DNA from 3 places in the Gottfriedia sp. NPDC056225 genome. Region 2 is predicted to be linked to each of the others. Evidence: predicted binding sites of a transcription regulator. Region 2 holds the regulator's gene; each other region holds the start of a gene.
The links. Region 2 encodes LexA, which represses DNA repair genes until DNA is damaged. Its sites were predicted from a motif close to CGAACATATGTTCG; they were not measured.

Region 1 (10,196 bases), on a different contig from region 2:
AAATTTTAAACATAAAAAGATCCCTATCTATTGGGTGATAGGGATTGGGGGGATGTGTATAACATGATTACTAAAATTTAACTGTTTAAATATTCAGTTAATTTATATTAAATATACATTATAGGAAAATATTCGTCAACTAGTTTTATTAAAAAAATTTAAAATATTCAAAAAATAATAAAGAATTTAAGAATTGCTGACTTTTTGCCGATGATATACATGACTAGTAGTCGACAAAAAACATGTATTTGTGCAAAAAAGGCAAATTTTTACTTGTTTTGCCTTTTTTTTCTTTTCTAATAAAGCATTAGTTGTTAAACTAGAATAGAATAATCACTTTTAAAAGGAGGTTTTTAACGTGAAGGCAGAAGCGCGAAAATTATATAATCCACAAAGAGAAGAAATGAATAAGCCTTCTCGTAATCAATTTCCGCAGACTCATAAAAGAAAGACAATCCGAATCCATAGGATCACTTTGATGATTTTATATTTATCTCTAATTATTGGATCTGTAATGTATATGTTTAGTCAAAATAAAATTGTTTCAGCAAAGCAACGTGAACTGTCAAAACTACAAGTTGAACAAAAAAAATTGACTAAAACAGAAAAAGACTTAAACAGGCAAGTTAGACTATTAAATGATCCGGATTACATCGGAAACTATGCTCGCGGTGAATACATGTTCTCTAAAAAAGGAGAAACAATTATCATCGTACCGAAACCGAAAGAAGATAACAACTAAAAACATTTAATTAATCGAAAAGATTCTCAAAAATTTTGGGAATCTTTTTTTCTATATTTTTATTATAGAACGGTTGTTCGTTTGTTGCAAGAAAGAAGACGAACATACAAACTAAAATGGGAGGATGGATATAGCTTAATAAAGAAAATTCCCGTTCCCTTAGCCAGTTTTTGCAATTTTTGACTTTTTTTTAATTCGAACTACCTATATTTTCTACAAAATTTTCACTATTCTGAAAAATGTATTTTTGATATAATTTAGTTAAGCTTAAATAAGGAGGAATAACATGAAGAAGTTCATTTACGTTTTTGCTATTCTAATTGTACAAGTCATATTGACGTTCCTTGTTAGTGTTCTCGCGGATTCAGCGGCTAGTAATATTGCTATTATGGTAGGATTCGTTACGACGATGTTCCTTTACTGGAAAACAGCTAAAAAAGAAAGCTATACACCGTTACAAAGGTATCAATGGTTACGCGTTGCAGGGCTAGAATTAAACGATTTACATAAAGATTTCCAAAGGAAAATTGCTATTAAAGCATCTCTGATGTATAGTTTTTCTGGTTTAGTAGTTACACTGTATACATCACATATTTTACTATAAGGTTGATCAAAAAGAAATGGACAAGCATAACGCTGTCCATTTTTTGTGCTGTTTTATATTATTTATTCTGGTTCTTGCTGTAGGCGTTTAATTCTTCTTCTAAATGCTACAGATGAGACAAGAATACTTAGTTCATATATAACCAATAGCGGTAAGCTTGTCATCATATCGGATACAAAATCAGGTGGTGAGATTGCCGTCCCGATAATGATAAGGATAAAGTAGGCAAATCGTCTTGATTTTTTTAAAAATGCTGGTGATACGATTCCGATGCTTGTTAAAAACATGATAATGACTGGTAAATCAAAGAAAAATGCAAAAGGAATAACTAAGTTAAATAAGAAGCTAAAATAGCGTTCAGCTGTAAATGTAACTGTTACTAAGTCTGCTCCGATGTTTTGTAAAAACTTTAAAACGTTCGGAAAGATAAAATAATATCCAAATGCTAAGCCACAAATAAACAATATGAATAAAGCTGGTATGTATAGCATTGTAGTTTTTCGTTCTTTTACATGCAAGGCCGGCTTTACAAACGCCCATATTTGATAAGCGATAAATGGGATACTACACGCAATCGCGAATACTCCACCAATCATTAGATAAATCCAAAGTACATCACTTGGACCTAATGCTAGAAGTTTTCCATTCAAATCTTTAACAAGGAAATTGAATATAGTTTTCGTATAATACAACCCAATCCCTAAAAAAATAACGAATGCTACAATAACTTTTATGATTCGATTTCGAAGCTCATCTAAATGGTCAATGACACTCATTTCTTTTTCTTGCATAATTTCCCCCAAAGCAAACTGTGAAAGTATTTTATTACACTTTAAAAAGTATAAATTGGCAGCAGTATTTTAGAATACGATTTAGTAGCCATCTCTATCGAATAAAGTGTAAGTGCAACTACGTCATTGTCTAAAGGACTCTCCAATCGACGAGTTGTAATATTGAGCTTCCTATATTTTGTCAGAAAAATGAACAATCGTCAATGATATCAGGACTTTAATTACCATCTTTTGTTAATATATTAATATGAAATCTAACCTTGTCCGACTATAATTAGAGTATGAGTATGTAAGATAAGGATGGTAAGTATTTTGGATGGAAAAAGTCATGTAATTGTAGGATTATTTGCAACTGGTGTCACAATGTATGCAACAAAGAATGATTCTATAATCGTTCCACTTATTGTAGGGGCAATTAGTAGTTTGGCTCCTGATTTAGATCATCATAATAGCTCGCTAACAAAAAAGGTTTCAATGCCGCTAAAAATTTTTTTAAGCTTAATCTTTATAGCAGCTACATTATTTATTGTTATGAAAACTGGCGCGTTAATTTATTCTGGCTCCTGGATTTATGGAGTAGGTATTCTCACATTATTTATTATGATAGTTAGCTGGCTTCGGAACATAAAAACAATTTTGATGTTAACTGGCATATTAATTGCAGTTATTGGCTGGTTTTTCTTTCATAGTTATTGGTCAATCGTTGCGCTTGGGTTATTTGTTGCTGTTTCATCAAGATTAAAACATCGTGGTCCAACGCATTCACTTTATTTTTTAGCGATTTGGAGTGGAATTTGTTATCTACTGCAAAAAGATTTAATGATGAACGGATTATGGTTAGCTGGTACGGTCGGTTATTTTTCTCACCTTTTAGCAGACCAGTTATTTACAAAACAAAATATTAAGTGGTTATAGGCTTCTAAATTCTCACATTTTTTTATCACAAATATCCATACTAAGAATGATGTGATGATGAAAGAAGGGGCAGTATTGAAAAAAATAAATTCTCTGATATCCATGTGGATTTTGTTTTTTATGCTAGCTATGTCATTCCCAGTGGATGCAAGTAGGACCTATAATTCTCAAACTATTAAGGTAAATACGAACTCATTTGTTCTGACTAAACAAACAACAACGAATCTTGCACTTAGAAGATCGTATCGTTCAAATAGAAGTTACAGACCGACAGCACCTAGATCAAGTTATCGGTCTTATAGAAGTCCTGGAAGGAACTTTTTTGGTTATGCAGGTGCATTTGGGTTAGGTTCGCTATTTGGCTCAATGTTAAACCCATTTGGAGGCTATTATGGCGGTCAGCACTTTGGTTTCTCATTTTTTAGCTTACTATTAGATATTTTAGTAATAGTAGTTATTATTTGGTTTATCAAGAGAATCTTTCGTAGAAACCAATATTAACTTTGTGAGGTGGCTTGTGAAAATCTTTTTTGATGAACAAGATGTTGCCAATGCAATTTGTGTATATGCAGCTGACCTTGAAGGAATTCGTCCAGAAAATGTACAAATTGAATTTCAATTTAATGAAGATGATGGCGTATGCTGTGAAGTATCAGCTAATCATCGGAATTTAATTTATTTTGAGCAACAAATAAGTGATGCAATTGGTTTTTACTTAGACGAGATTCATCATTTTTCTTCTCATTCGATGGAAATCATAATTGGTTTTGATGAAGAAGCAGGCATTACGAGTGAAATATCATTTACCTAGTCACAAAACCCTGAAGAGAACAAATGTTCTTTTTCGGGGTTTTTTTCGTTTATTTAGGCATAAGTCGTCACATATTCGTAAACAATATCTTGTACTATTTCATGTAATTCGCGGTCATCCTGTAATTGTTCGGTAATGACTTGATTGTACAGTTCATTTAGCATATCAGCTGTAATCCACTGTTCGTGTTCTCCTCTATATTGCATTAGTGCGCGTTTAATCATCTGTTTTATAAATTGTCCATTCACTGCATTTTTCCTCCCTTAAGCTACTTTTTAGTATATCCAAAATTTTGTATCGTTCCTAGCGAAAAAAACATTGAAATAGAACGTATATTCGTTTAATATATGTTTATAATAAAAATAAGAACATTAGTTCTGCTATTTTTTGGGAAATCGGAGTGATATGTATGAGCATTTGTTATGAAGAGTTACCACATCATCGTATATTATGCATCGATATGAAGAGCTTTTATGCAAGTTGTTCTGCGGTCATGCTCGAATTAGATCCATTGGAATGTTATTTAGCAGTTGTTGGAGATGTAGAAAGAGAAGGAAGTATTGTGCTTGCAGCTTCACCGCGATTAAAAAAGGAGTTTGGAATCAAAACAGGATCAAGGGTTTTTGAAATACCAAAAGATCCGCGAATTAAAATTGTAAATCCTTCAATGGCAAAATACTTAGAAGTCTCAACAAACATCGTAAAATTATTAAATGAATTTGTACCTTTAGAGGATTTACATGTATACAGTGTCGATGAATGTTTTTTAAAGGTCGATGGAGTAAAAAAATTATGGGGGGATGCATGGGAGGTTGCCGAAAAAATTCGTGCTGAGATTATGGCACGATTTCAATTACCATGTTCGGTTGGGATTGGCCCCAACATGCTTTTGTCGAAGCTCTGCTTGGATTTAGAAGGAAAAAAAGATGGGATAGCAGAGTGGACTTATGAAGATGTAGAAAAAAAACTATGGCAAGTAAGTCCTCTTAGTGAAATGTGGGGAATCGGTAAAAGAACCGAGCGAACTTTAAATGGAGTGGGGATTTTTACGGTAGGACAGCTAGCGAAATATCCTCTTCATTTGCTTGAAAAGAAATTCGGAGTAATGGGCAATCAACTATATCATCATGCATGGGGAGTAGATTTGTCTGAACTAGGTGCGCCAATAATGAACGGGCAGATTAGTTTTGGTAAAAGCCAAATATTAATGAGGGATTACACAAAAATAGAAGAGATTAAATTTGTTATACGTGAAATGTGCGAAGAGGTTGCGCGCCGAACTCGAAATGCAAAAAAAGCAGGAAGAACCGTTACTTTAGGAATTGGATATAGTCGTGAAGAGTTCGGTGGAGGATTTTCTCATGCGTTTACAATGGATGAACCTACAAATATTACTTCAGATTTGTATAAAATATGTGCAAAACTTTTTGATCAATATTACGAAGGAAAGACTGTTCGCCAAATCCTCATCTCCCTTTCGAACATTGTTAGTGATGAAATCATGCAACTAAATTTATTTGATCAGAAAAAACCTCAAAAGCGTAAATTAGGATATGTCATGGATGCAGTCCGAAAAAAATACGGATCAACTGCGCTCCTTTGGGCTGTTTCTTATGCAGAAGGAGGAACGACACTATCTCGAAGCAAGCTAGTAGGTGGACATAAAGGTTGAAAATTTCTTGAAGCCGCTCTAGCTAACTTTCCCCTTATAAGTCAAAACAACTAGTATTTGTCTCAACAAGAAGAATAAGAAAAGGAGAAGAATGCCGATGATTCGTGACCGTGGAACGATTAAATGGACTTCAATGATGTTACCTGAACACGTGAAAATACTCCGTGATTGGAAAGTATCCCAAAACTATGAACAACCAAAAGATGTAGACGAACAATTATTAGAGGAAATGAACCGTCAACTTCAGCAGGCAATTCACGAGGATGCAAGTGTGCAAATTACTTACTATAAAGATCACTATCATCATAATGTAAAAGGAAAAATAGGGAAAATCAATTTACACCAAAATAGACTATCCATTTATGAAGAACAAGCTGGATATATGGAGCTATACTTAAGCGATATTGTTGACGTCAAAATTGAATCATAAAATAATGTTAATCATTAACGAAAAATCCCCCCTACTTCTGTATATATACATCGAAAGGGGGAGTTGAAAATGGCACAAATTGCTACTCAACAACTTACATTGTATGTAAATTTACATGCAGGAAAAGATGCACAAGGAAAAATCATCATCAAGAGAAAGGCATACAAAAATGTCCGAGTTGATCTTGATTTAGTGAAGCTAAGCGAAGTTGGAAATGCTTTAGCATCACTGCAAGAACTACCATTAGTAGACCTAGCAGTACTAAGCAACGGAATACTTTTAAACAGTCTGTAAACAAGGAGGAAAGTGACATGATTCAAACATTAGAACTAAAATTTTTAAATGAAAGTGAAAAGGTTGTTACTCTCACAGTAGACAATCCAACAATCCCAGTTAGTCCAACATTAATTAATCAAGTAATGGACAAAATTGTAGCAAATAACGTATTCACTTCTTCAGGTGGATTTGTTGTAGCAAAGCAGGGTGCTCGATTGGTTGGGAAAGAGATTGTTGAGATTGAGTTATAGGCTCTAAAAACTTAAAAAATAAGCGCTACTATAGGATAAATGACAGAAATAGTAACGATGTAAGAGCCTTGACCATTAGTTTAAAGACCTTCTTAAATGCAGAAGGTCTTTTTTTGCGTTATAATAGTAAAGAATGAACTCATAAAATAGTAGATAGTAAAATTGTAATAAGAATGTTTTAGTAGAATTAGTGAATACTTAGCATTCAAATAGCAATAGAATAGTAGAAAAGGGGAGAACGACATGGCATTAATTGCAATTGATATGGATGGTACACTTGTAAATGGTAAAAATGGGATACCAGCAGAAAATATTGAAAGCATCCGGGCAGCACAAAAGGAAGGAATCCATGTTGTCATTTCTACGGGCAGAATGTATGAAAGTGCGAAGGAAGCATTAGATGAAGCTGGATTGACTTGTCCGATTGTTTGTTTAAATGGATCTCAAATATATGACTATGAAGCGAAAATTTTGCATAATGATTCAATGGATAAAGAAATTTTTGCAAAAGCTTTAAGCATATGTGAGGCGGAAAATAAGACATTTATTATAAGTACTAGTGAAGGATCATTTACGAAGTGCCGAGATACTCTATACGATGAATTTTTTACTGATAAGAATACTGGCAAGACGCATAAGGTTACGGCTACTTTAAGAAAAGTTCGAAATTACACATCAATTGAGGATTTTAATAATCTTGATGTTTATAAAATATTATTTCTTTCCAATAATAAAGAAGCTATTAGGCGTATTCGACTAAATTTAATGCAAGAAGAAGGGCTATTAATTACTTCATCAAGCTCAAACAATGTTGAAATTAATGCCGCAAATGTTAGTAAAGGAGCGGCTTTATTGAAGCTTGCCCCAATTCTTGGAGTAGATTTAAAGGATAGCATGGCAATAGGAGATAGCTTTAATGATGTCTCTATGTTTAACCGAGTAGGATTTCCGGTAGCGATGGGAAATGCGAAAGAAGAACTAAAAAGCCATTGTACATTTGTTACGAAAACAAACGAAGAAGCAGGCGTAGCGCATGCGATTTATCATTTTTTAGACCAAAAACAAAAATTGAAGCAAAACTAATTAAAGATTAGTCATAGAGGGAACTCAGAAAGTCAAAGTACTTTTTGGGTTCCTTTTTTTAAATTCTATTAAATCAAAAAAATATTAAAAAACTAGTGGACATGCCGTAACGAAAAAGGAAAATTTTCATATTAATAAGATATAGACAAGCCTTTAACTAGTAATTTCGAAAGAGGATTTATGTCTAATAATAAGAAAAGGTGATAGTATGAGACATCCGAGACACCCAAGACATCATTATCCGCCAATCCCTCCAGGGGAAAATTTTGCATTTGTTACAAATAGCGGAGGAAAAGTTGAGGTAACAAGTAAGGGTACAAATATAACTTTCCCATCATTTCAATATTTAGGCGAAGGAATTACAATTAATCGAGCAAATGATCGCTTAACAATTGAGGAACCAGGTAATTATTTTATTACTTACACTGTGAATTTAAATTTACTATTGGGAGTATCTTCAAGAATTTTAATAAATGGTCGACCTATAAATGCATCCGTAATCGCAAATGAAGTGAATAGATCCATCTATAGTAGTCAAATGGTTTTACCGTTAGATGCTGGAAACACAATTTCACTTCAATTATTTGATTTTGAAGGAGAAGTTACGCTGTTACAAGGTGCGGGAGCAACTATTAATGTTTTCAGAGTTCACTAATTTCAATTAATTGCTCCTTATTGCAAAAAATGCATTACTTTTTTTAAGTAGTGCATTTTTTTATGGATTGAAAGCATAGAGTAAAAAGGGATATCTACTGCTAGACGCGAAAGTACATAAACGAGCAAATAAAAAAGGTTAGGAGAAATATATATGAGTAAAAAAGAATTTCTATTAGATCAATTAGAAGTTTGTCGCAATGTTGAAAGTTGGATTCAGCCTTTAAGTATAGCATTAGAAAATTTAAGCTTAGAAGATATTAGATGGAGACAAAATGAGTCTACACATACGATTTGCGAAATCGTAAATCATCTTTATTTTTATAATGAAAGATGGTTAAGAAGATTTAATGGGGAAATCCCTACTGAAATGAGAGAAAGTAATGCTTCAACTTTTCGTAATTTAGAAAATTTAACAATAGAAAGCTGGCAGGAGTTAGTTCAGCGGTTAGATGAAAACTTAGCCAATTGGCAGCTAGCTATAAAAGAAATAGATGAATCAAAACTGCATGAACAAATTCCGAATTTTCCAGTAGATGCAAATTGGTGGGGAGCGTTATCTAACTTATGTACTCATAATACATATCATATAGGGCAAATCATTTATATTCGAAAAGCACAAGGTTCGTGGCAATCGAAAGAAGAGTAAGGGTTCATGAGTAAGCAAAAAAGCAGAAATCATTAAAAATGTTACTAATAGAGGGTTCACTTAGCGATGATATTGTTGGACGCTAATTGACCAACTCATTTTTCAACAACGTGAAATACGATCTTTATAGAAAAAGATCGTATTTTTTTATTGCTGGAATAGAAATAGTAGGCTAATTTGGAAGAAGCAGGAATATATAGAAGTAGAGTTGAAAAAAGTATATAAAATAAGAAAAATGGAGACCAAAAATGATTGCACAAAATGTTATTGCTTACATTTTAAAGAAGTATAAGCTAGATGAATCAAACTTTTTAGGAAAAGGACAAGAAGCAGAAGTTTATGCTTATGATCATGAGAGAGTTTTAAAAATATATAAGCTAGCAGCCTATCCAAAACTAAAGATATTAAAGCAATTTTATGAGTCATTAAACTTTAGTGATGTACATTTTGAACTGCCGAAAATTCACGAAATTATAAAAGAAGAACATACTATTTTAACGATTGAAAAACGAATTGAAGGTAAAAATATTCAAAAGGATTTATCAAAGTATAATGAGCAAAAATTAGATTCTTTTTTTGAAAACTATTTATCTACAATATTAAGTATCCAAACAATTAAATTAGAAAACCGAATTAAAGGCATTAAATTATTAAGTGATTATGAAATTTCTTCTAAGGATTGGTATGATTTTTTAAAACAGTCATTACTAAAAAAGAATATCGAAGTAGAAGGCTATTTAAAAAAAGATGTAATGGATTATGAAGTGAAATTAAATCGACTACTGGAAGGATTTTCGGTTAAATATGAAGGGGTCTATTCACTTGTACATGGGGATTATTATCCATCAAATCTATTAGTAAATGAAAATGGACAAATCAATGGAGTAATTGATTTCGGATTAATGACATTATATGGGGACCCATTATTTGATGTTGCATTGAGCTGGATTTTATTTGATTTATATGATGAATTGGGAGAAGTAAAATTAGAAAGATATTTAAATAAAATAGTTAATAAATTAGGTGAAGAAGTTAGAAGTACAATCCATTTATACGTTCTTTTTTATAGTATTTATTCAGCTAATTTCTTTTCGGAAAATTGCAGCGATGGACATTATCAGTGGAGTGTTCGCAATTTAAATAATGAGAGATTTTGGATAGCGCTAGGAAACTAAAAATTATATGAAACGATGAATAATAAAAACTGCTCACTATTACTAGCGAGCAGTTTTTTGTTTATTTATTGACTTCAGATTTTACTAAACTAGCAACAAGAATATAACGCTTTGGTGCATGTCCAATAAAATTAAACGGGTAA
Region 2 (10,196 bases):
ATTGACGGAAGTTCTTAATATCTTCAATAGATACTTCATAACCTGATAAATGTAGCATGCTATACAGTAACATTGAACCGTGACCTGCTGATAATACAAATCGGTCTCTATTAAACCATTTTGCATTTTTAGGATTATGATTCATGAATTTTGCAAACAATGCATACGCCATTGGTGCAGCACCCATTGGCATTCCTGGGTGACCAGAATTTGATTTCTCGATTGCATCAATTGATAAAGTACGAATCGTATTAATTGCTAATTGTTCAATATTGGTAGTCATAAATTTCGCTCCTTTAGCTTATTCACAAATATTATCATATAATTTACCATGATTTATTACAATAACTAACACTTAGTTTTGACATTTTTAAGGAATTCTTTCCAAGAAATAGAAAAAAGCAGAAATTTCTTCTGCTTTCAATAGTTATCATTTACTTAAATATGAAATATTAATTTATTTTAATGTAAATTTCTTTTACGCATCGCTTTTTCATATTTTAACTTTGCAGGTGTTATGTCATTTCCTTTTTCATCGACAATTTTAATCGAAGTTAATTCATCGACCATACGAGATCGGAAATCTGCTAAATATTCTTTTCTCAATTGATCTTGTTCGATTTTCTCTTCAGGATTTAATCCTACTTCTTTTGACTTTTTTGATAATTCATTTATTCTATCTAAAGTTTTTTTAGTAACCATTTCAACCTCTCCTTTATTTAAATCTTATCTATTCATTGTTCTATATAGACAAAGTAGCTAAAATCATTTCAATGTATCTCATCTTACAATAAATTGCTTTAGCTTTCAATATTGGAGTTTTCTTTCATATGTTCATTATATCTTCTATTAACTGTTGCCTTTGAAACGTTATAACCAAAACCTCTTAGGGTAGCTGCTATTTCTTCAAAAGTAAGTTCATTTTGGCGTAATCTTACAATTTCTAATATTGGTAATTCTAACTTATCTCTTCCACCCGCATTTACACTGCCGATTAAGTTTTTTTGAGGCTTGTATCCGTTTTCAACCGCCTTTCTCATACCTCTTTTTATTTTCATATTATGAATTTTCCGCTGATATTCCTCTACAACACTTAAAATTTCTAAAACCATTTCATCACTTTCACTTAATTGAAATTGTCCATTATGAGAGGATGTAAATAATCTTATATTTTCTTTCTTTAAATAGTGTAATAACGCAATTCGAGCATGCCCTCGACCTAGTCTAGTTTCATCTTGTATAAGTAGAGCATCTACCTGATTTTCCTTTATAACTTGGAATAACTGATATAAACCATCTCGTTCTACTTCATATCCACTTGCTTGTTCACTAATTGAATCTAGAATACACATTCCCATCCTGTTTGCTAATTCGGTTAGTTCACTTATTTGTCTATGTAACGATGTCTCTTGCGAATCCTTGGCAGTACTTACTCTTGCATAAATTATTGCATTCATTAACTGTTCCCTCCATACGAACATGAAAACTACTTTAATAAAAAATAGAACTAACGTTTGTATATCATATCCTATCATGATATAATGAAAAAAATAAAGAGGAACGTATTATCTACTTTATATAGCAAGGGGGAAATATAGGATGAACAAATTATCTAAAAGGCAAGCAGAGATACTAGCTTATATTAAAGATGAAGTAAAAATTAAAGGTTATCCACCATCAGTTCGGGAGATTGCTGAGGCTGTTGGATTAGCTTCAAGTTCTACAGTACATGGACACTTAGAAAGACTAGAACAAAAAGGATTTATTCGCAGAGACCCTACAAAACCGCGTGCGATTGAGATTCTAGGCGATGCAACTACTGTTGTCAATGAATCACAAGCTCCATACAGTGAAGTGTATAACGATATTATTAACATCCCTGTGATTGGTAAGGTTACTGCAGGTATTCCAATTACTGCTGTAGAAAACGTAGAAGAATACTTTCCATTACCTACATCTGTCGCTCCATCTAACGAACAAGTGTTTATGTTACGTGTAGAAGGAGATAGTATGATTAATGCAGGTATTTTGAATGATGATCTAGTAATAGTTAAAAAACAATTTACTGCTGAAAACGGAGAAATTGTTGTAGCAATGACAGAAGATAGTGAAGCAACTGTTAAACGTTTTTATAAAGAAACTGACCATTTCAGACTTCAACCTGAAAATGACGCACTATATCCAATCCTATTAAAACAAGTATCAATTTTAGGAAAAGTAATTGGTGTTTACCGTACATATCATTAATGAAAACTTTTAAAAGCAATGACATTTTTATGTGATTGCTTTTTATTTTTATAAGAATTGTTTTAAATTGTAGAAGCAACATCACACAACCAAATCAATAAGGGAGTTTTTTTAGTGAGTAAATTTGAATGGAGAAAAAGTTTAAAAGAAATTTATCTACCTAAAAGTGAGCCATCTAAAATTAATTTACCTTCATTTAACTACATAACGATTGCAGGACAAGGTAATCCAAATAATGAATTATTTAAAGTTAATGTAGAAGCACTTTATTCATTAGCATATGCAATTAAAATGTTGCCTAAAAAGGGAATTGTTCCAGAAGGATACTTTGATTATACTGTTTTCCCGCTCGAAGGAGTTTGGGACTTAGATGAAGAAGGTAGAAAGCTTGACTATTTAAATAAAGATCGTCTTCTATATAAATTAATGATCAGACAACCTGACTTTGTAACAGACGATTTAACTTATATTGTCTTAGATCAACTAAAACAAAAAAAGAAAAATCCACTACTAGAAAACATTAAATTTGAATCGCTTACAGAAGGTTCATGTGTTCAAATGATGCATATCGGAAGCTACGACGATGAACCACGAACTTTTAAACAAATGGAAGAGTTTTGCATGGAGAATGGTTTACAAAGAGTTCAAAAAACACATAAAGAAATCTATATTTCTGATGCAAGAAAAACTCAACCTGAAAAATTAAAAACTGTATTAAGGTTTCAAGTAGAAGAACTTTAGTCTAGAAATAATAATAGACTTGCAAAAACAAACTCTTCAAAATGGTTGAAATATAAAAAATCTATAGTGATCAATTACATTATGCACATGTAATTGATTTTAAAGATATCGTGTTTTGAAGATTAGATTTATTAATAATTTTACATGATAATATGTTTTAGCAACTATATTCCATCAATCTCTAGTAATTGGTCGTTTCATCTTTCATTCACAACAGAATAAAGAGCCTGGATATTCCATGCTCTTCATTTTAAGGTTCAATATTTTTTATTAAATCAATCATTCACTATAACTTTCAAAAGTCTTTTCTAAATCATCTCTAAAAGCGATTGCTAAATAATTATCGATAATATTTCTAGTAATTGGAGATTGAAATACTTGACTCTTATATGCCCCACTATCATACTCAATTATATCAATCTTACTTTCTACCTGTTCATTTTGCAATTCATCGAAGTATTTAATAGTAACTACTACTTCAGTATCTTCAATAACGATTTGTAACTCTCTTTGATTTAACAAAACTTCAATCACATTGTTTTTATCGATCATTATATCAAATTCACCATTTGAAACCTCGATTTCCTTTTTCAAAGACTCCTTTAAATCAACAAAATATGATTCAAACTTCTCGCACATCTTATTATAGGCCATATTTTCTGTAACAGTTTCTTTATAAATTGCTTTTGTTCTTAGTATAAACTCCCTTTTAAAATCCATATTTCCACTCCTTGTACTGATATAATTGGAGCATTTATATATTATTTCTATTCATATAACATAGGTAAATAGAATAACAGGAAGAAGGTATTTAAAAATTTTTAAACAAATTAGACTAAAGTAATTAATAAAACACATATTTAGGTAATTTGATTTACACTTCCATTAATCGAACTAGTAAATATGTCACACTTTTCTAAATTAATTATTAAAAGATTAAAACTATTATTCATATCCTATTTGAGTAATAGGGTTTTTATGAGCTTTTACATAGTTTAATTGGAAAAAACTAGTGTATCACTTCCACAAAGACAATTTCGGGATCCCCTTCATCTAAGTTTTCAATAGTTCCACTTTCTATATAACCTAAAGAATAAAGCACATTTTGCATTAAACTATTTGATTGATTAGTTGAAGAAAAAACTTTTCTTTCGCCGATTCTTTCTATATATTTCATAAGATTCCGAGCAATACCTAACCTTCTCATTCTTGGTGAAACAATGATCAAATCAATAAATAGATGACCGAAGAAAAACCTATGAAAAATTAAAAATCCACCTATACTTTTATTTATCTCACAAACTATACATCTATTTTCTTCAATTGAATTATGTATTTCATTTTCCCTTTTTCGACTTCCAATTACTTGTGAATCTATAAATACAATTGATTCGTAATCATCTAATACAGCTTTTCTAATTTCCACAAAATCTCATCCTTCCATAAGATTACTATTCACTTAAATCATTGCTTTTACCTTTAAATAAGTAACTAAAAAATATGACCTGTATTATATGAATACAAGGTCAATTTATAAACTACTAATCACTTTATATATTCGATGGATTGAAAAGTTTGCTCCATGTTTTTACTCCAACAATTCCATCTACTACTAAACCGTTTTTACTTTGAAACTCTTTAACGGCTTTTTCAGTTAGGATTCCAAATATCCCATCCACTTTCACTCCTATTTTTTCTTGTACCTTTTTAACTCGTACCCCTCTCGACCCTTTTTTTAAGATACCCTTATACGGATTCGATTCTATTTGCATAATCTTTTTATATAAACCATTTTTTATATTTGCATTATTTACGGAAATGAGCAAATCTGCATAATTTGGGTCCGCTGCCCAGCCTGCATCAGCAATTGCTTTAAACTGTTCATCCGCAGTTTTGAATGTTTTGACTTTACTATATCGCGGATTACTTAATATAAAATCGACATAACCCTGAACTGGATCATCATATTTTATATAATATCCACCTTCACTCTTAGGTCTAGCAGTTCCTCTCATACTAATTGGTAAACCGGAATACCAGGTTTGGCCTGCAATATTATTATTCTTCTTAAAATTATTAGAAGTAAAATGTGCTGTTTCTACTTGCCATTGAGTATAAATTACCTCAGTTAACCAACCAATTCTCTTTGAAACTTCTTGAGCAAGTTGAAAATATTTAACAGTATTAGACACTATCGATTGATCCTCTCCTTAGAAAGCTTGTACTATAGTGTATTCAATAAATTCGATCTTGATATAAACATTGGTAGATTATAAGAAATTTATTATTAGTAAAAATTTAAATAGTATGGTATTCATTTTCGTATGTTTCGAGTATACAAACCCTCGCAAGAGTTTCCATTCCATATAAATTTAACATCTATTTTAATCCCTACATACAATGTGTAAAACGGAGCTGATGAATTTGACTAATTGGATTGATATTTCTACTTCAAACCGGCAACTTAAACTTTTCGATGGTAATAAACTAATTAAAACTTATCCAATCGGTGTAGGAAAGATGCTAACTCCAACCCCAACTGGAACATATACAATTATAAATAAAGATCCAAATCCTGGTGGACCTTTTGGAGTGCTATGGATGGGATTATCAGCCCCACATTACGGTATTCATGGAACTAATAATCCCGCTTCAATTGGTCACTTTGTTTCACATGGCTGTGTACGAATGTACAATGAAGATGTTCTTGAATTGTCTTCAATGGTTTCAATCGGTACAGGAGTACTAATTCGTAAATAATTTAGTGAGTTTAGTAGAAGTAATACTTGTTGATTAATCAATTAAACTGATAAATATTCTTAATATGAAAAACTCTAAATTTCATTTAAACTTTCAGAAAATGTCTGTAAACTAAAAAAACACTACAAATCACAAGAATACTGATTTTCTTGCAGATTTATAGTGTTTTAAATTATGTTACGAGACCTCCATATTTAGTTATAAGGATTAAAAACAATCTTCTTATTTCCATCATAAATTACCGCTGTCTTTGATGAAATAGTCTCATTACGGTACTTGAAATTTTCATCCGAAAAATTAACAATAACTTTGAGATTTTTTCCGAATGTTGTTGATTGAACTAAGCGATTATTAGAGAGGATTTTAAAATCTGTCATTTCTTTTTGAACAGCTTTTTCATGAAACGGCGACCATATTTTTAAATAGTTCGTTAACTTCTCTTTATTTTTAGTCCATTCCATCGAGTCAAGATGATAAAGAGGTGGAACATTATAAAGCAATTCGTAAAGCATGCGATTTTCTACTTCATCTGTTATTTTTAAACTACCAAATTCCCAATGGTGAGTTGTTATAACTGAATTGTTATAAACTAATTTGTACATCGGCAATGTATAAACTGGATTTAAATAAACATCCTTATAAATTTGTTTAATCGGTACTTGCTTACTATATCTATCTGGTATACTGTTTGTAGAAGACCAATACCCTCCAACATAATATTTACTTTGTTTATTCGTTCTCATATCTGGATCACTCCACTGAATAACAGGTGTTTCAATCCCATGGGCAAATGCAATCGTTTTACTTGCAAAGTCGTTTCCACCTTCAGATCCAACCACCATGTGCTTTTTCGTTGCAATATAATTCATTCGATTTAATCGTGCAGCTAAATCTTGTTTTTGTGTTGTTGGATGAGCAGTCGTGTAATCATCATAAATTTCACCTGTCGCATCACAGTCAATAAACCAAGTATTGAAGTCGATATCGTTTTGTAATATCCCGTCAACTCGTTGTTTAACACTTGGTAATGATAATGTTGGATTTAGCTTTCTACCTCTTCCTAAAAATCCTTTAATTTTTTCGCCCATTCTATTTGTAATCGTAGCATTTTCATATAGATTTTTATCTTGAAATGACGCAGTGTTCCAATCAATCGATGCATCCTTTTGAATTGAATGATAGGAATCATAAGGTCCAATTAAATAACCTAGTTCATTTGCTTGTTTTACCATTTTTGGATTCATTAAACCATTCGCCCAATTAGGAAGTCCAATCCAAGCTTTCTTAATACCTGCGTGATATAAATCATTTACTAAATCGATCGAATCTTTTTTTGCCCACTGATTAATCGGATCGATTGAATCCCCTAAAGAAATTTTTAAAAGATGCTTATTTAAAGAATAAAGTTCTTGTTCACTTAAGTTCTTAATACCCCTTTTAACTAATTTATTTGATTCATCATCTAACTTTGGAAAAATTGATTCTTTATATAATTGGGTTAATTTTAAGACACTATTTAAAGCATTAATGATATTGTTTTTTTGATAATTATCAAGATAAGATTGTTTTTTGGCATCATTTAATACATTACTATATTCATTAAATTCTTCTGGAGCATAATCCTTTATTAATGCCTTAGTCCAGTCGAAGAAAGGACCATTTAATTTCTTTTGAAGTAAATTCCATTTTATGTTTTCACTAGTAATTGCTTCACTATTCCATAAATAAATATGTGGTGCACCAAATAGCTTTTTAATATTTTGGTTCTCTTTACTTTTTTCGTTTAGAGTTTTAAATTCACCTTTTTCAACTATATAATCCTTGTAAACTTCTGCTATATAAACAATATTTTGATCTGTTACATAAATACGAAAACCATACGTTTTATCCGGATTAATCGAAGGGAATTCATGTTCAAATGCAAAATTAATTGAAGGTGCCGACTTAAACATTACTTTATTATTGAACATATTTTTAGCAATGTAAGTAATCGAATACTTGCTCTTATTTAGAGTGAAAAATCTCATTGAAAAACTTTCAGCGAATGAAAGCTCCTCATTAGATAAAAACTTTTTCCAATTCTCATCATTACTTGGAATCAACTTCCCTTCTCCAAAAGGCATAATATAGCTTTTAGCACTGACCTTTGGCCACTCAAAACTCTTTGCACCATTTGACTTAAGTGTTACATCTAAGTAATTCTCCTTCTTTTTAATCGCAACATCAATCTGTTGATCTGGATAACTCCATGAAACTGACTGCTTGGATTTAACTAGTTTTGTAACTTCCTCTTTCTTCATTGGACTTGACGCACTTTCCTTTACTCCATCCTTCTCTACGAAAAGTTCAAACGTTTCTGGATTAACATCAAAAGTAAAATCATTTGGCTTATACGTTGAAACAATTTTAGACTTTTTATTTTCTTTTTGACAACCTGAAAAAGTGCTCATTATTAAAATACTTGTACAAAATAAAATAACTATTTTTTTCATTTCATTCCCTCCTTAGTTGTAAGCATAATGGTGCTTTGTGACACGAATGTTACAACCACGGACAAAATTAAAAACCCTTACGTTATTGTAAGGGCTTTGGAAAATGAATGATAAATTGTATTTTCCCATCAATTAATCTAACTTCATGTTGAAACCTATGACGATTTAAGATCGACTGTACAATTGCTAATCCTAAACCTGTTCCAGAAAAATGTTTATTCCGAGAAGGCTCCATTACGTAAAATGGTTCCCAGATTTTTTCGACTTGAGTGGAATGATTTAGATTTGTCTCATTTTCTATTATGAATATAAATTCCTCATTATTTTCTTGATACTCAATATAAACTTCCGGACTTTTTGTGTATTTAATCGCATTACTAATTAGATTAGTAACGACTTTCTCAATCTGATCACGATCGGCTTCAATGAATAGCTTTCGTATTCCATTTTGGTTAATTTTTATTTCAATCCTATTTTGCATCAATTCTATTTCATAGCTTTCTAAGCACTGATTTATCAATAGGATTAAATCGATTCGTTCAAGTTGCAAAACTTCTCTTTCAATTCTTGATAACTCTAATAACTTATCAATTAATCGGTTGATTTGATCTGTTTGTTTAATAATTGTATCTACATACGTACCATCGTCAATTCCGTCTTTAATTCCTGCAGAATAAGCTTTTATTAAAGCTAACGGCGTTTTGAGTTCATGAGAAATATCTGATATGAACGTTTTCAAGTTTGCATTTCGTTGATTTAAATCTTCATGTGCAAGTCTCAACTTGTCACTCATTTCATTAATACTTCTTGCTAGTTCTTCGATTTCATCATTCGTCGAAATAGTAGCTTTTTTAAATTCCAACTGAGCAATTTCTTTGGAAATATCTTTTAATTCTTTTAAAGGATCAGTTATTTTTTTTGACCAAATCCAGACCATTAAAATCAGCAGTATTATTAATGAAATCATTATATAAATGGTAAATTTATTTACGATTTGAACAGCATCACTTAAATAAACAATTGAAACACCAACTACGATAAATAAATTATCTTTTTGAATAAAGTCGACTAGAAAACTCGATTTTAATTTACCTTGATCATAAATTTTACTAATTCTTTTACCACTTTTAACTTGATTTAAAGTTTCATCCGTGACCCAAAACTTATTTAGTGTTACTCTTTTTTGATTTAGTTTGTCTCTTACTAATCCATTAAATTGATCCAAATCAGATTGTATTGGTTCATAAACGATCGTAACATTATTTTTTTGTTCAAATTTGCTAATTGCTTGTTTAAATTTAGCCGTCGACACTTGATCTATTTCATTAGTCAAATTATGCAACCTAGTTTTCATTTGATATAAGTAATACTTTGGTAATAAGTAGGAATTGATAATTAGATAAAAAATAAAAACAAAGAGAATACAGATTGTAATCGTAATCGATATTTTTCTTCCTAATCGATTCATATTTCTTTTATTAGACTATATCCTAAACCTCGATGTGTTTGAATAAGATCTTCTCCTATTTTTTCTCTTAATCTCCTTATATGAGTGTCAACAGTTCGATCATCACCATCATAATCGATCCCCCATACATTCACTAATAAATCCTCGCGTGATAATATGTTGCCACGATTTCGAACTAAGCAGCTTAATAAATCTATTTCTTTCTTAGTTAAATTTAAATTTTCATCGTTTTTAAAAACGATTTTCCCTTTAAAATCTACCTTTAAATTGCCTATTACGATGTGATTTTCTTCTTTCAATAACTTTTTTGCTCTAGTAATTAAGATCCCAGGATGGAACGGTTTCCTTACATAATCATCAGCACCTATTTTTAATGCTTGTAATTCGTCCTCGTCTTCACTCTTTGCTGTCAGCATTAACACTTTTGTATCACTATTTCGTTTAATTTCTTTACATACAGTTAACCCACTACTAAGAGGCATCATCCA
Region 3 (10,196 bases), on a different contig from region 2:
TTGTAAATTGATAACCGCTATTTCAACATCATTAAAGTTTAAAAATACTAAACCATTCCCTGGAGTACCTTCAGGGAAATTAGCTGGTCTTACTAAGTATTTTGCTTGATCAATAAATTCAAAAATATCTTTTTTATCCCATGCGTGATTACCAAGTGTTACTGCTTGAGCACCTAATTCTAAAAATTCACGATAAATTTTTTCCGTTATCCCTTTACCATGGGCTGCATTTTCACCATTTATGATTGTTACTGAAGGATTATATTTCCTTTTTAAAGCCTGAAGATTTGCTTTTACCATTGTTCTACCATTTGAACCAACTACATCGCCTATAAACATTATTCTCATTATGTTACATCCTTCCAACTTGCCACTGTTAACGTACAGCACTGATTTTACATTAGATTACCCAAAAATACGAAAAGCCCCATTACTAGCACAATCTGAATCTTACATCTATGCCAATCAACTATGATTAACTTCAGATATGTATTAGTTGGAGCTATTCTTTAAAATGCTTTATTTTGTTACTAAAAAGAAAATAAAGTGGCATATACCACTTTATTTTGCATACTCGACTGCACGAGTTTCTCGAATAACCGTAACTTTTATATGACCTGGATAATCCAGTTCGTCTTCAATACGTTTTCTAATATCTCTTGCTAATCTATGAGCTTGTAAATCATCAATTGTATCTGGTTTTACCATTATGCGGACTTCACGACCAGCTTGAATAGCAAATGACTTCTCTACACCTTCATACGATTCAGAAATCTCTTCAAGTTTTTCTAAACGTCGGATATAGTTTTCTAAAGTTTCACTTCGAGCACCTGGTCTTGCAGCAGATAGTGCATCTGCAGCAGCTACAAGAACTGCTATGATTGAAGTTGGCGCAGCATCTCCATGGTGAGATGCGATACTATTGATTACTACTGGATGTTCTTTATATTTTGTTGCTAATTCAACACCGATTTCAACGTGGCTTCCTTCTACCTCATGGTCAATCGCTTTACCAATATCGTGAAGTAATCCTGCTCGTTTTGCAAGTTTTGTATCTTCACCTAGTTCAGCAGCCATAAGACCAGCTAAGTTAGCTACTTCCATCGAATGTTTTAGTACATTTTGTCCATAACTAGTTCTAAATTTCAGACGACCTAATATTTTGATTAAGTCAGGGTGAATTCCATGGACACCCACTTCGAAAGTAGTTTGTTCACCGACTTCACGTATGTACTCATCTACTTCTCTTCTAGATTTTTCAACCATTTCCTCGATTCGTGCAGGATGGATTCGACCATCTTGTACTAATTTATCTAGTGCAATTCTCGCAGTTTCACGACGAATTGGGTCAAAACCTGATAATATTACAGCTTCAGGCGTATCATCAATAATTAAATCTATACCAGTTAACGTTTCTAAAGTACGTATATTTCGACCTTCACGACCGATAATACGACCTTTCATCTCATCATTTGGAAGATTTACAACTGAAACAGTTGTTTCAGCAACATGATCTGCAGCACAACGCTGGATTGCTAATGATAAAATATCTTTTGCTCTCTTATCTGCTTCTTCTTTTGCTCGAGCTTCTGTTTCTTTAACTAGTATTGCTGTTTCATGGGATAATTCATTTTCGACTTTAGTAAGTATTAATTGTCTTGCTTCTTCACGATTTAAGCTAGAAATTCTCTCTAACTCTTCTTGTTGGGCAGCAATTAATGCTTCTATCTTGCTTTCCATATCTTCTATCTGCTGTTGTTTTAAAACAAGAGATTCCTCTTTTCTTTCAAGAGCAGACTCACGTTTTGAAAGTCCATCATCTTTACGATCTAAGTTCTCTTCTTTTTGCGTTAAACGATTTTCAGATTTCTGTATTTCACTACGTCGATCTCGAATTTCGTTCTCTGCATCTGTACGAATTTTGTAAATTTCGTCCTTTGCTTCCAATAAAGCTTCTTTTTTAACTGTTTCTGAATCACGTTTTGCATCTTCAATAATTTGATTTGCATGATTAGTTGCGCCATTTATTTTAGCTTCTGCAATGGACTTACGGACAAAAAATCCGACAGCATAACCGACTCCGAATGTGGCAAGCAATGCGAAGATGATCAAAATTATAGTATTTGCACCCATGATTTCACCTCCTCTTGCTATTTAATTAGTTTCATTTTTGTCGGCTGTTATATTGTATAAATAATTGCATCAACATACAGCACATTTCGATTTCATTTTTTTACAAAAAAGTAATATTTTTTTAGAATATACACTTAAATATTAAATCTCTTACCAAATGATGTCAAGCCTTGTAAATTGCTTACATACTTGATTTATCAATATTTATTACATTTTTACTAGATTTCATACATCAAAATCTAAATTTTATTCATTAACTTTTTTTTATTTGTTTTTAATCACGAATTAATTTCAATGATTTTTCAATTAATAAACATCTATTTTCTTATGTATTTAGTTATATTTCCTTAAAAGAAATAGGGAGCGTTTGACTATAGCTTCCACGTTATCCATAGGATTTGAGGACAGTTTAAAGTGATTCAGATTAAAGCAAAAAAAAATTAAAGAAACATCACTACTACCCTTTTCGGACTTTGCTTTTCCTGTATTTAAAAAATGCGAGCACTTTTAATAAGCACCCGCATTTTTGGTTTGTCTTTTATAATCTTAGTTTCTTAAATTTTTTTTAGGAAAAAATTTATTCTTCTAATAAAGAGAATTGATCTTCGTCATCTGTTTGAGTAACAATAACAGGGTTATCCAAGCCATGGTGAACACGGATCGATTGTTTAATCGTATCACGTATATCTTTATTTTCTTTTAAGAATATCTTAGCATTCTCACGGCCTTGTCCAAGACGTTCTTCATTGTAAGAATACCATGCTCCACTCTTAAGAACGATATCTAAATCAGATCCAATATCAAGAATTTCCCCTTCTTTAGAAATACCTTCTCCATACATAATATCTACATCTGCTTGTCTGAATGGTGGTGCTACCTTATTTTTAACGACTTTAATCTTCGTTTTGTTACCTACAATATCATTACCTTGTTTTAATTGTTCAGCACGACGTACCTCTAAACGAATTGTAGAGTAGAATTTTAACGCACGTCCACCTGGAGTCGTTTCAGGATTACCGAACATAACCCCAACTTTTTCACGAATTTGGTTAATGAAGATTGTAATTGTTTTTGACTTGTTAATTGCACCTGAAAGTTTACGTAATGCTTGAGACATTAATCGAGCTTGTAGACCTACGTGAGCATCACCCATGTCTCCTTCAATTTCAGCTTTTGGAACTAATGCTGCTACTGAGTCAACAACGATAATATCAATTGCACCACTACGAACTAACGCTTCTGCAATTTCAAGTCCTTGTTCACCTGTATCAGGCTGAGATAATAATAACTCATCAATGTTTACACCTAATTTTTGAGCATAGACAGGATCTAATGCATGCTCAGCATCTATAAACGCCGCTTGTCCTCCATTTGCTTGAACTTCAGCGATTGCATGTAATGCTACAGTTGTTTTACCTGAACTTTCAGGACCATATACTTCAATAATTCGGCCTCTTGGATATCCACCTACACCTAATGCAACATCTAGTGCTAACGATCCACTAGAGATAGTTGAAATTTGGCGATCTGTTTGTTCCCCTAGTTTCATAATTGAACCTTTACCGAATTGTTTTTCAATTTGTTTTAAAGCCATATCTAAAGCAGCTTGGCGATCACTCATTAAGATTCCTCCTTAAGGATTCATTTATCTATTAACTATATAATAACTGTTTTTTGTTCGTTTGCCAACTAAAAAATAGAACGTTTATTCGATTTTTTTCGAGATTAAACTTAATTTTTAAAGAATAGAAACGCTTGTTTCGTATTTTTCAAACTATAAAACTAGATTTTTATTAATATGAAAACTATAAAATTAAAAAACTCGGCTAAATAACCGAGCTTTTTTATTATAAAATAACCTATCTAATTTTATAAGTCTTGACTTTCAAAACTTGAATGTAGTAATTTAATCAGCATGTTTGCGCCGTTTTTAACACTCGATAATCTTATTTGTTCCCTAGTTCCACTGAATTGGAACTCTTTAATGAACGGTTCATTATCATTCATTTTTATTCCAATATATACTTTACCTACTGGAACATTTTCTAATGTTGAAGGTCCTGCTTCACCAGTAAAGCTAATCGAAATATTACTACCTGTTAAACTTTGAATATTTTCAACTAGTGATTTAGCACATTCTGCACTTACTGCACCGTTATTTGCCAGGATGTCTGATGGTACATTTACTAGTTTTTGTTTCATTTCATTCGTGTAACAAACTACACTTCCTTTAAAAATGGACGAATTACCAGGAATGTCTGTCACTCTTTTACTGAAAAGTCCACCCGTTAAACTTTCAGCAGCAGATATAGTCAGTTTAAATTCCTTCAATTTTCTTGATAAAACGGTAAATAGATTATCACCGTTAGTACCGTATATGAATTGCCCAACACGCTCGCGAATTTTTTCTTCAGCTTGTCCAATTAATTTCTCTGCCTCTTGTTCATTACTAGCACTTGCTGTAATTCGGAGCATTACTTCTCCTTCACTTGCTAAAGGAGCAATTGTTGGATTCGATTGGTTTTCAAGTAAATCAAGAATTTGAGTTTCTAAAATTGATTCTCCGATCCCAAAAAACTTGAGTTCCTTTGAGATAATTGTATTTGATTCCTTACCTTTTAAGAAATAAGGAATTAATTCATTTTCAACCATCGGAATCATTTCTCTTGGTGGTCCAGGTAATAGAACAAATTGCTTGTCACTAGATTCAAAAACCATTCCAGGAGCCATTCCATTTTTATTTAATAAGACGTGCGCATTGTTAATTACCAATGCTTGTTTTTTATTATTTTCAGTCATTGGTCGATTTACTTTAATAAAATATTGTTCAATGTACTCAAGTGATGGAGTATGGTATACAAGTGTTTCTTGTACAAATTCAGAAACAACTTCTTTTGTTAAATCATCTTTAGTTGGACCTAATCCACCAGTTAAGATAATTAAATCACTTCTAGTAGAAGCGATTTCAAGTGCATGTTTAAGTCGTTCTGAGTTATCTCCTACAACCGTTTGGAAATGATGGTGATATCCTAGTGTAGATAAATGTTTAGCCAAAAATTGCGCATTCGTGTTTGCAATTTGACCTAAAAGTAGCTCAGTCCCTACAGCAATTATTTCAGCACGCTTCAAAATCAGTTCCCCCTTTTAATTCTTTACATTGATTTAATAAGAACATCTCTATTTTTATAAAAATAATCCCAACCAGAATATACTGTAAAGAATAACGCAACCCAAAGTGCTACATCTGCAATTGAAAATGGTAAGAAATTCAATGGGAAGTCATGTAGGAAATATGCTGAAATCGCAACGATTTGAGCCCAAGTTTTAATTTTACCTAACATTGCTGCAGCATGAACTTCACCTGTACCAGCTAAGATCATTCTTAAACCAGTTACAGCGAATTCTCTACTTATAATGACAATTGTAATCCACGCGGGAACGTAGTTAAAATCAGTTAAAATTATTAACGCTGAAGATACTAGTAATTTGTCAGCTAGTGGATCTAGGAACTTTCCAAAATTTGTAACTAAATTAAATTTTCGTGCATAATAGCCATCAATAAAATCAGTTACAGAGGCAATAATAAAAATTCCTGCTCCTACTAGGTGGTTAACTGGTATCGAATCACCAATTAACGTAATATTTCCCCATCCAAAATCTATTAAAACAACCAACATAAATAATGGGATTAAGCAAACCCTTGATACTGTAATCTTATTTGGTAAATTCATGGTAAAACCCTCCAAAACTTTCTAGAAAATGAAGCAATTTATAATAAATGAATAAAAGCCATCTTAAAGATGACTATTGATTCATTTTTAAATTTTTAATCGTAATCTTTTGGTGAACAGCATTTGTTGGACTAACTGGATATTTAAATACCTCATCATTAATTCTTAGCTCAACATTATTTGAAGCACCAATATTTACAGTTACTTCATTTTCTTCTGTTAAGTCATAGTTTTGAGTTTGTCCTTGTTTTAAAATCCCACTATAAAACATTTTTCCCGCAGCATTTTTTAAATCCACATAACTTTCACCATTAGCAACCACTTCTAATTTAAATACATCTGTACCAGATAATGAAATTGAAGTGCGTTTTCCTTGAGCAGAGTCAACTGTAATTTTTTGAGTCGGTTCTTGCTTAGTCTCATCATTTTTCGCTTTCTCTGTTTGTTTCTTATTATCATTTTTAGCCTGATCTAGAGCATTATTTTTTGGTTTTTCTATTTCAGAATTAGAATTAGTTTGAGATTGGTTTGTATCTGCAGACTTTTCATCATTTTTTGATGGAAGCATCATATAGATAGCAATGCAGATTCCCATGATTAGGATTGCTATTAATATTCTTGGTAAATAATCCATTATACGCGACGACTTAACGTTGTTTAATGGTTCTTTAAGTTTTGATGCTCTACTAGGAATTTCTTCATGCTTTACTTCTTCTGCAATTGTATTTGCTTCAACAGTATCTTCTATGACAGGTTTATCAGATAGAAAACCTGACACATCAACGCCAATCGTTTCTGCATATTGTTTAATAAATGCACGAACATAAAATTGCCCAGGCAATATTTCATAGTTACCTTCTTCAATTGCTTCAAGATAACGTTTTTGAATCTTCGTTAACTCTTGTACATCATCAATTGATAAGCCTTTGGCTTCTCTTGCTTCTTTTAAATATTTTCCTATTTCTGTCACAAATTACACCCCAACTAACTTTAAAAATCAAACATAGAGAACGAGTTGTGTCCATTTTTGTCCATTTGGTCTACAAGTTCATATTTAATTTCTTCATTTTCATCATTTCTTAATTCAATTATGTAATCAAAATCATCTAAAGAGTATTCAGTTTGCTGTACAAATACATCTGGATGCTCTACTACCTTCACAGAAGACATTGCCATAATTTCGCGAACTAATTGCCAATGTTGTTCATTTGCTCTTCTATGAGAAAGAATACCATCAATAATAAATACATTGTCTGAATTATATTCGTCTTCTATTAATTGACTTCTTAATGTTTGTTTAATTAATGTTGATGATACAAATAACCAGCGTTTATTCGCACAAACACTTGCTGCTACTACTGATTCAGTTTTACCAACGCGAGGCATCCCCCTGATTCCGATTAGCTTATGGCCTGGCTGTTTAAATAACTCTGCCATAAAATCAACAAGCATACCTAAATCATCGCGAACAAAACGAAAAGTCTTTTTATCATCTACGTCTCGTTGGATATAAGTACCATGTCTTACAGCTAAACGATCTCTAAGAGTTGGTTTTCTTAGTTTAATTATTGTTATATTGTCCATAGTATTTAAAATTGATTCAAATCTTGTAATTTGATCATCATTGTCGCAACCAAGTAGCATACCACGTTTCATTGTGTCGACACCATTAATTGTTAAAATATTAATCCCTAGCATACCGATTAACGAAGCAATATCTCCAAGTAGTCCAGGGCGATTCTTATGTATTTCATACTCAAAATACCATTCGATTAACTCCATACTTATACCCCCTATTTGTTAACTACTTACAACTCTATTTAATAATAAACGATTTCACCATAATATAAAAGGTAAAATATGTGAAATAAATAACTTTCGACTCGAAATTTTTTTAAGAAGTGTGCCAACCGCCGTTTACTCCAAGAATTTGACCAGTTATATAGGAAGATTGTTCGGAAATTAGGAAATTTACCGTATTGGCGATTTCACTTGGTAGTGCTAATCTACTCATCGGTATTTCATTTGCAATTTCGATTAAATCAGTTTCAGTAAATGAATTTAACATATTCGTTTTTACTGCACCTGGAGCGACTGCATTTACTTTTATATTGCTTGGCCCTAATTCTTTTGCTAGAGCCATTACATATGCATTTTGAGCACCTTTAGTTGTTGAGTATAGCACTTCACAAGATGCACCGATTTGACCCCATATAGAAGAAACTACAACAATACTTCCAGATTTTTTCGCCACCATATTTGGAAGAAAATAATTGACTACTTTTATCAAGCTTTTAATATGTAATTGAGTTAATTGATCTATTTCTTGATCACTTACATCATTAATTAGTCCGTAAATCGAAAATCCAGACGCATAAACAATTGAATCAATCTGATCAACAATTTGTGACGTTAAAACATCAACACCATTTTTCTCTGATAAATCCGCTTGAACTAATTGGCATTTTAATTCATGTTCTCTAGCTAGTTCTAGGATTTCGTTAAGTGGCTCTTTCTTACTGTTAAAGTGGACAACTAAATCATGTTTTTCGTTTATTAATTTTTTTGAAATAGCCAAGCCTATGTCTCCACTAGCTCCTATTACTAATATTCTTTTTCTCATACTAATCTCCATATTAAAGGCAGATTTAAGGGGTTTAGACATTATTAGGGATATGTTACGACAAAGAATCTATTTATTACGCATATTATGTACTAAGTATACATTTATTATCTTAATATACCCTTAAATCTGCTTATTTAGTTTTTTCCCCATTTTAAATAAAAAGCACCCTAATAAGGATGCTTTTCGTGATCAAAACTCATTTAATGCGGAAGAACGAAAAATTCGCTCATATAGTCATCATTAATTAGATGACTTGCACTTGCTTTTAAATCCTCTATCGAGATCGATTGTAACACAGATACTATGTCAAATAAATGCATATCTAAAAATGCGTATCTTGTAAATTGATTCGCTATATATTCTGGAGAATTTAATGAACGTAAAAAACCTCCAATTTTCTTTTTAACTACCCGGTCAACAATTTCTTTTTCCCAGTCATGGTTTTTAGTGTCTAATAAGACTTCTTTTATTTTTTCAGAAAGTTTCTCAGGTGAAGTTGAATCTCCACCAATAATTGCGAATGCAAAACCATTTTCGGCAGAGTAATCATATGAAAACGAATCATCTATTAAACCATCTTCATACATTTGTTGATAAGTATTTGAACCTTTTCCGAATAAATAATCTAGTAGGATGGAAATAGATAATTCATGTTTTAGTAATTCGCTTCCACCTTTAGGTGCAGAAAAGTCCTTTATTCCAACGAGTACTTTCGATGATTGGACATTCATATGTAATACTTTTTTCTTTTCTGCAGATTCAGGAGTTTCCTCTGGGAAAAATCTCTTAATTTCATTAGCATCTTTAAAAGTCTTTTTATTTTGATTATCTCTAATTAAGTTCATTGTTTCTTCAGGATTTACTGGACCAACAACAAAGAATAACATATTGCTTGGATGATAAAATGTTTCGTAACAAGTGTATAATAATTCTTTATTTATTTTTGATATTGATTCAACCGTACCAGCAATATCAGTTCTAACTGGATGTTTACCGTATAAATTAGCAATCATCCCAAAGTACTGTCTCCAATCAGGATTATCTTCGTACATTTTAATTTCTTGACCAATGATTCCTTTTTCTTTTTCAACACTTTGATCAGAAAAATAAGGTTCTTGAACAAAATCAATTAATGTTATTAAATTCTGTTCTACATTATTCGTAGCTGAAAATAAGTAAGCTGTTCGTGTGAAACTCGTAAATGCATTTGAAGAAGCACCTTGTTTGCTAAAAACCTGGAATACATCTCCATCTTTCTTTTCAAACAATTTATGCTCTAAAAAATGAGCAATTCCATCTGGTACAACCAATTTTTCATCTTTTCCTAATGGAATAAACTCAGAATCAATTGAACCATATTTAGTAGTAAAGGTCGCATATGTTTTGTTGTAACCCTGCTTTGGAAGAATATATACTTTTAATCCGTTCTCAAGCTCTTCGAAATAAAGAGTTTCATTCAATTGTTCAAAATACTTTTTTTCCATTATGCTCCCTCCTGACCTTTTAAGAAATAAGTTGTATGCAGCTTTATTTTATTAGCCACAGCTACCATTTCATCTTTTGTAACTTTTTCAATTGCAGGAATCCAGTCTTCAATCGGACGTTCGTTACCTGCAGCTTGATCATTGAATAAAGTTTCAATTATTCCATAAGCCGTGTCCATACTTTCTAATAAGCTATTTTTGATAACTAGTTTTGTCTGATCA

Region 1: a site for LexA is predicted at 4,189-4,202, ahead of ACFCYN_RS12735 (YqzH family protein). Genes of this name have one in related genera too.
Region 3: a site for LexA is predicted at 3,832-3,845, ahead of recA (recombinase RecA). Genes of this name have one in related genera too.

What each region holds. Positions count from the first base shown of each region.
Region 1 is NZ_JBHJTJ010000016.1:81,523-91,718, forward strand. Features, by position in the region: gene ACFCYN_RS12705 (FtsB family cell division protein) at 359-742, shown strand; gene ACFCYN_RS12710 (hypothetical protein) at 1,029-1,346, shown strand; gene tatC (twin-arginine translocase subunit TatC) at 1,409-2,137, opposite strand; gene ACFCYN_RS12720 (metal-dependent hydrolase) at 2,450-3,052, shown strand; gene ACFCYN_RS12725 (hypothetical protein) at 3,128-3,553, shown strand; gene ACFCYN_RS12730 (DUF2653 family protein) at 3,570-3,863, shown strand; gene ACFCYN_RS12735 (YqzH family protein) at 3,917-4,111, opposite strand; gene ACFCYN_RS12740 (Y-family DNA polymerase) at 4,273-5,535, shown strand; gene ACFCYN_RS12745 (YolD-like family protein) at 5,633-5,965, shown strand; gene ACFCYN_RS12750 (DUF1659 domain-containing protein) at 6,035-6,259, shown strand; gene ACFCYN_RS12755 (DUF2922 domain-containing protein) at 6,277-6,492, shown strand; gene ACFCYN_RS12760 (Cof-type HAD-IIB family hydrolase) at 6,736-7,575, shown strand; gene ACFCYN_RS12765 (BclA C-terminal domain-containing protein) at 7,784-8,230, shown strand; gene ACFCYN_RS12770 (DinB family protein) at 8,384-8,878, shown strand; gene ACFCYN_RS12775 (aminoglycoside phosphotransferase family protein) at 9,127-10,053, shown strand; gene ACFCYN_RS12780 (class D sortase) at 10,115-10,196, opposite strand, start outside.
Region 2 is NZ_JBHJTJ010000043.1:7,263-17,458, forward strand. Features, by position in the region: gene tkt (transketolase) at 1-283, opposite strand, end outside; gene ACFCYN_RS20315 (DUF896 domain-containing protein) at 463-702, opposite strand; gene ACFCYN_RS20320 (YneB family resolvase-like protein) at 801-1,457, opposite strand; gene lexA (transcriptional repressor LexA) at 1,600-2,247, shown strand; gene ACFCYN_RS20330 (GyrI-like domain-containing protein) at 2,362-2,988, shown strand; gene ACFCYN_RS20335 (hypothetical protein) at 3,268-3,708, opposite strand; gene ACFCYN_RS20340 (GNAT family N-acetyltransferase) at 3,998-4,414, opposite strand; gene ACFCYN_RS20345 (glucosaminidase domain-containing protein) at 4,539-5,180, opposite strand; gene ACFCYN_RS20350 (L,D-transpeptidase) at 5,413-5,748, shown strand; gene ACFCYN_RS20355 (glycoside hydrolase) at 5,943-8,240, opposite strand; gene ACFCYN_RS20360 (sensor histidine kinase) at 8,323-9,573, opposite strand; gene ACFCYN_RS20365 (response regulator transcription factor) at 9,705-10,196, opposite strand, start outside.
Region 3 is NZ_JBHJTJ010000007.1:98,928-109,123, forward strand. Features, by position in the region: gene ACFCYN_RS07495 (TIGR00282 family metallophosphoesterase) at 1-348, opposite strand, end outside; gene rny (ribonuclease Y) at 562-2,133, opposite strand; gene recA (recombinase RecA) at 2,711-3,754, opposite strand; gene ACFCYN_RS07510 (competence/damage-inducible protein A) at 4,003-5,265, opposite strand; gene pgsA (CDP-diacylglycerol--glycerol-3-phosphate 3-phosphatidyltransferase) at 5,286-5,864, opposite strand; gene ACFCYN_RS07520 (helix-turn-helix domain-containing protein) at 5,938-6,834, opposite strand; gene ACFCYN_RS07525 (DUF3388 domain-containing protein) at 6,855-7,646, opposite strand; gene ymfI (elongation factor P 5-aminopentanone reductase) at 7,759-8,487, opposite strand; gene yfmH (EF-P 5-aminopentanol modification-associated protein YfmH) at 8,691-9,974, opposite strand; gene yfmF (EF-P 5-aminopentanol modification-associated protein YfmF) at 9,974-10,196, opposite strand, start outside.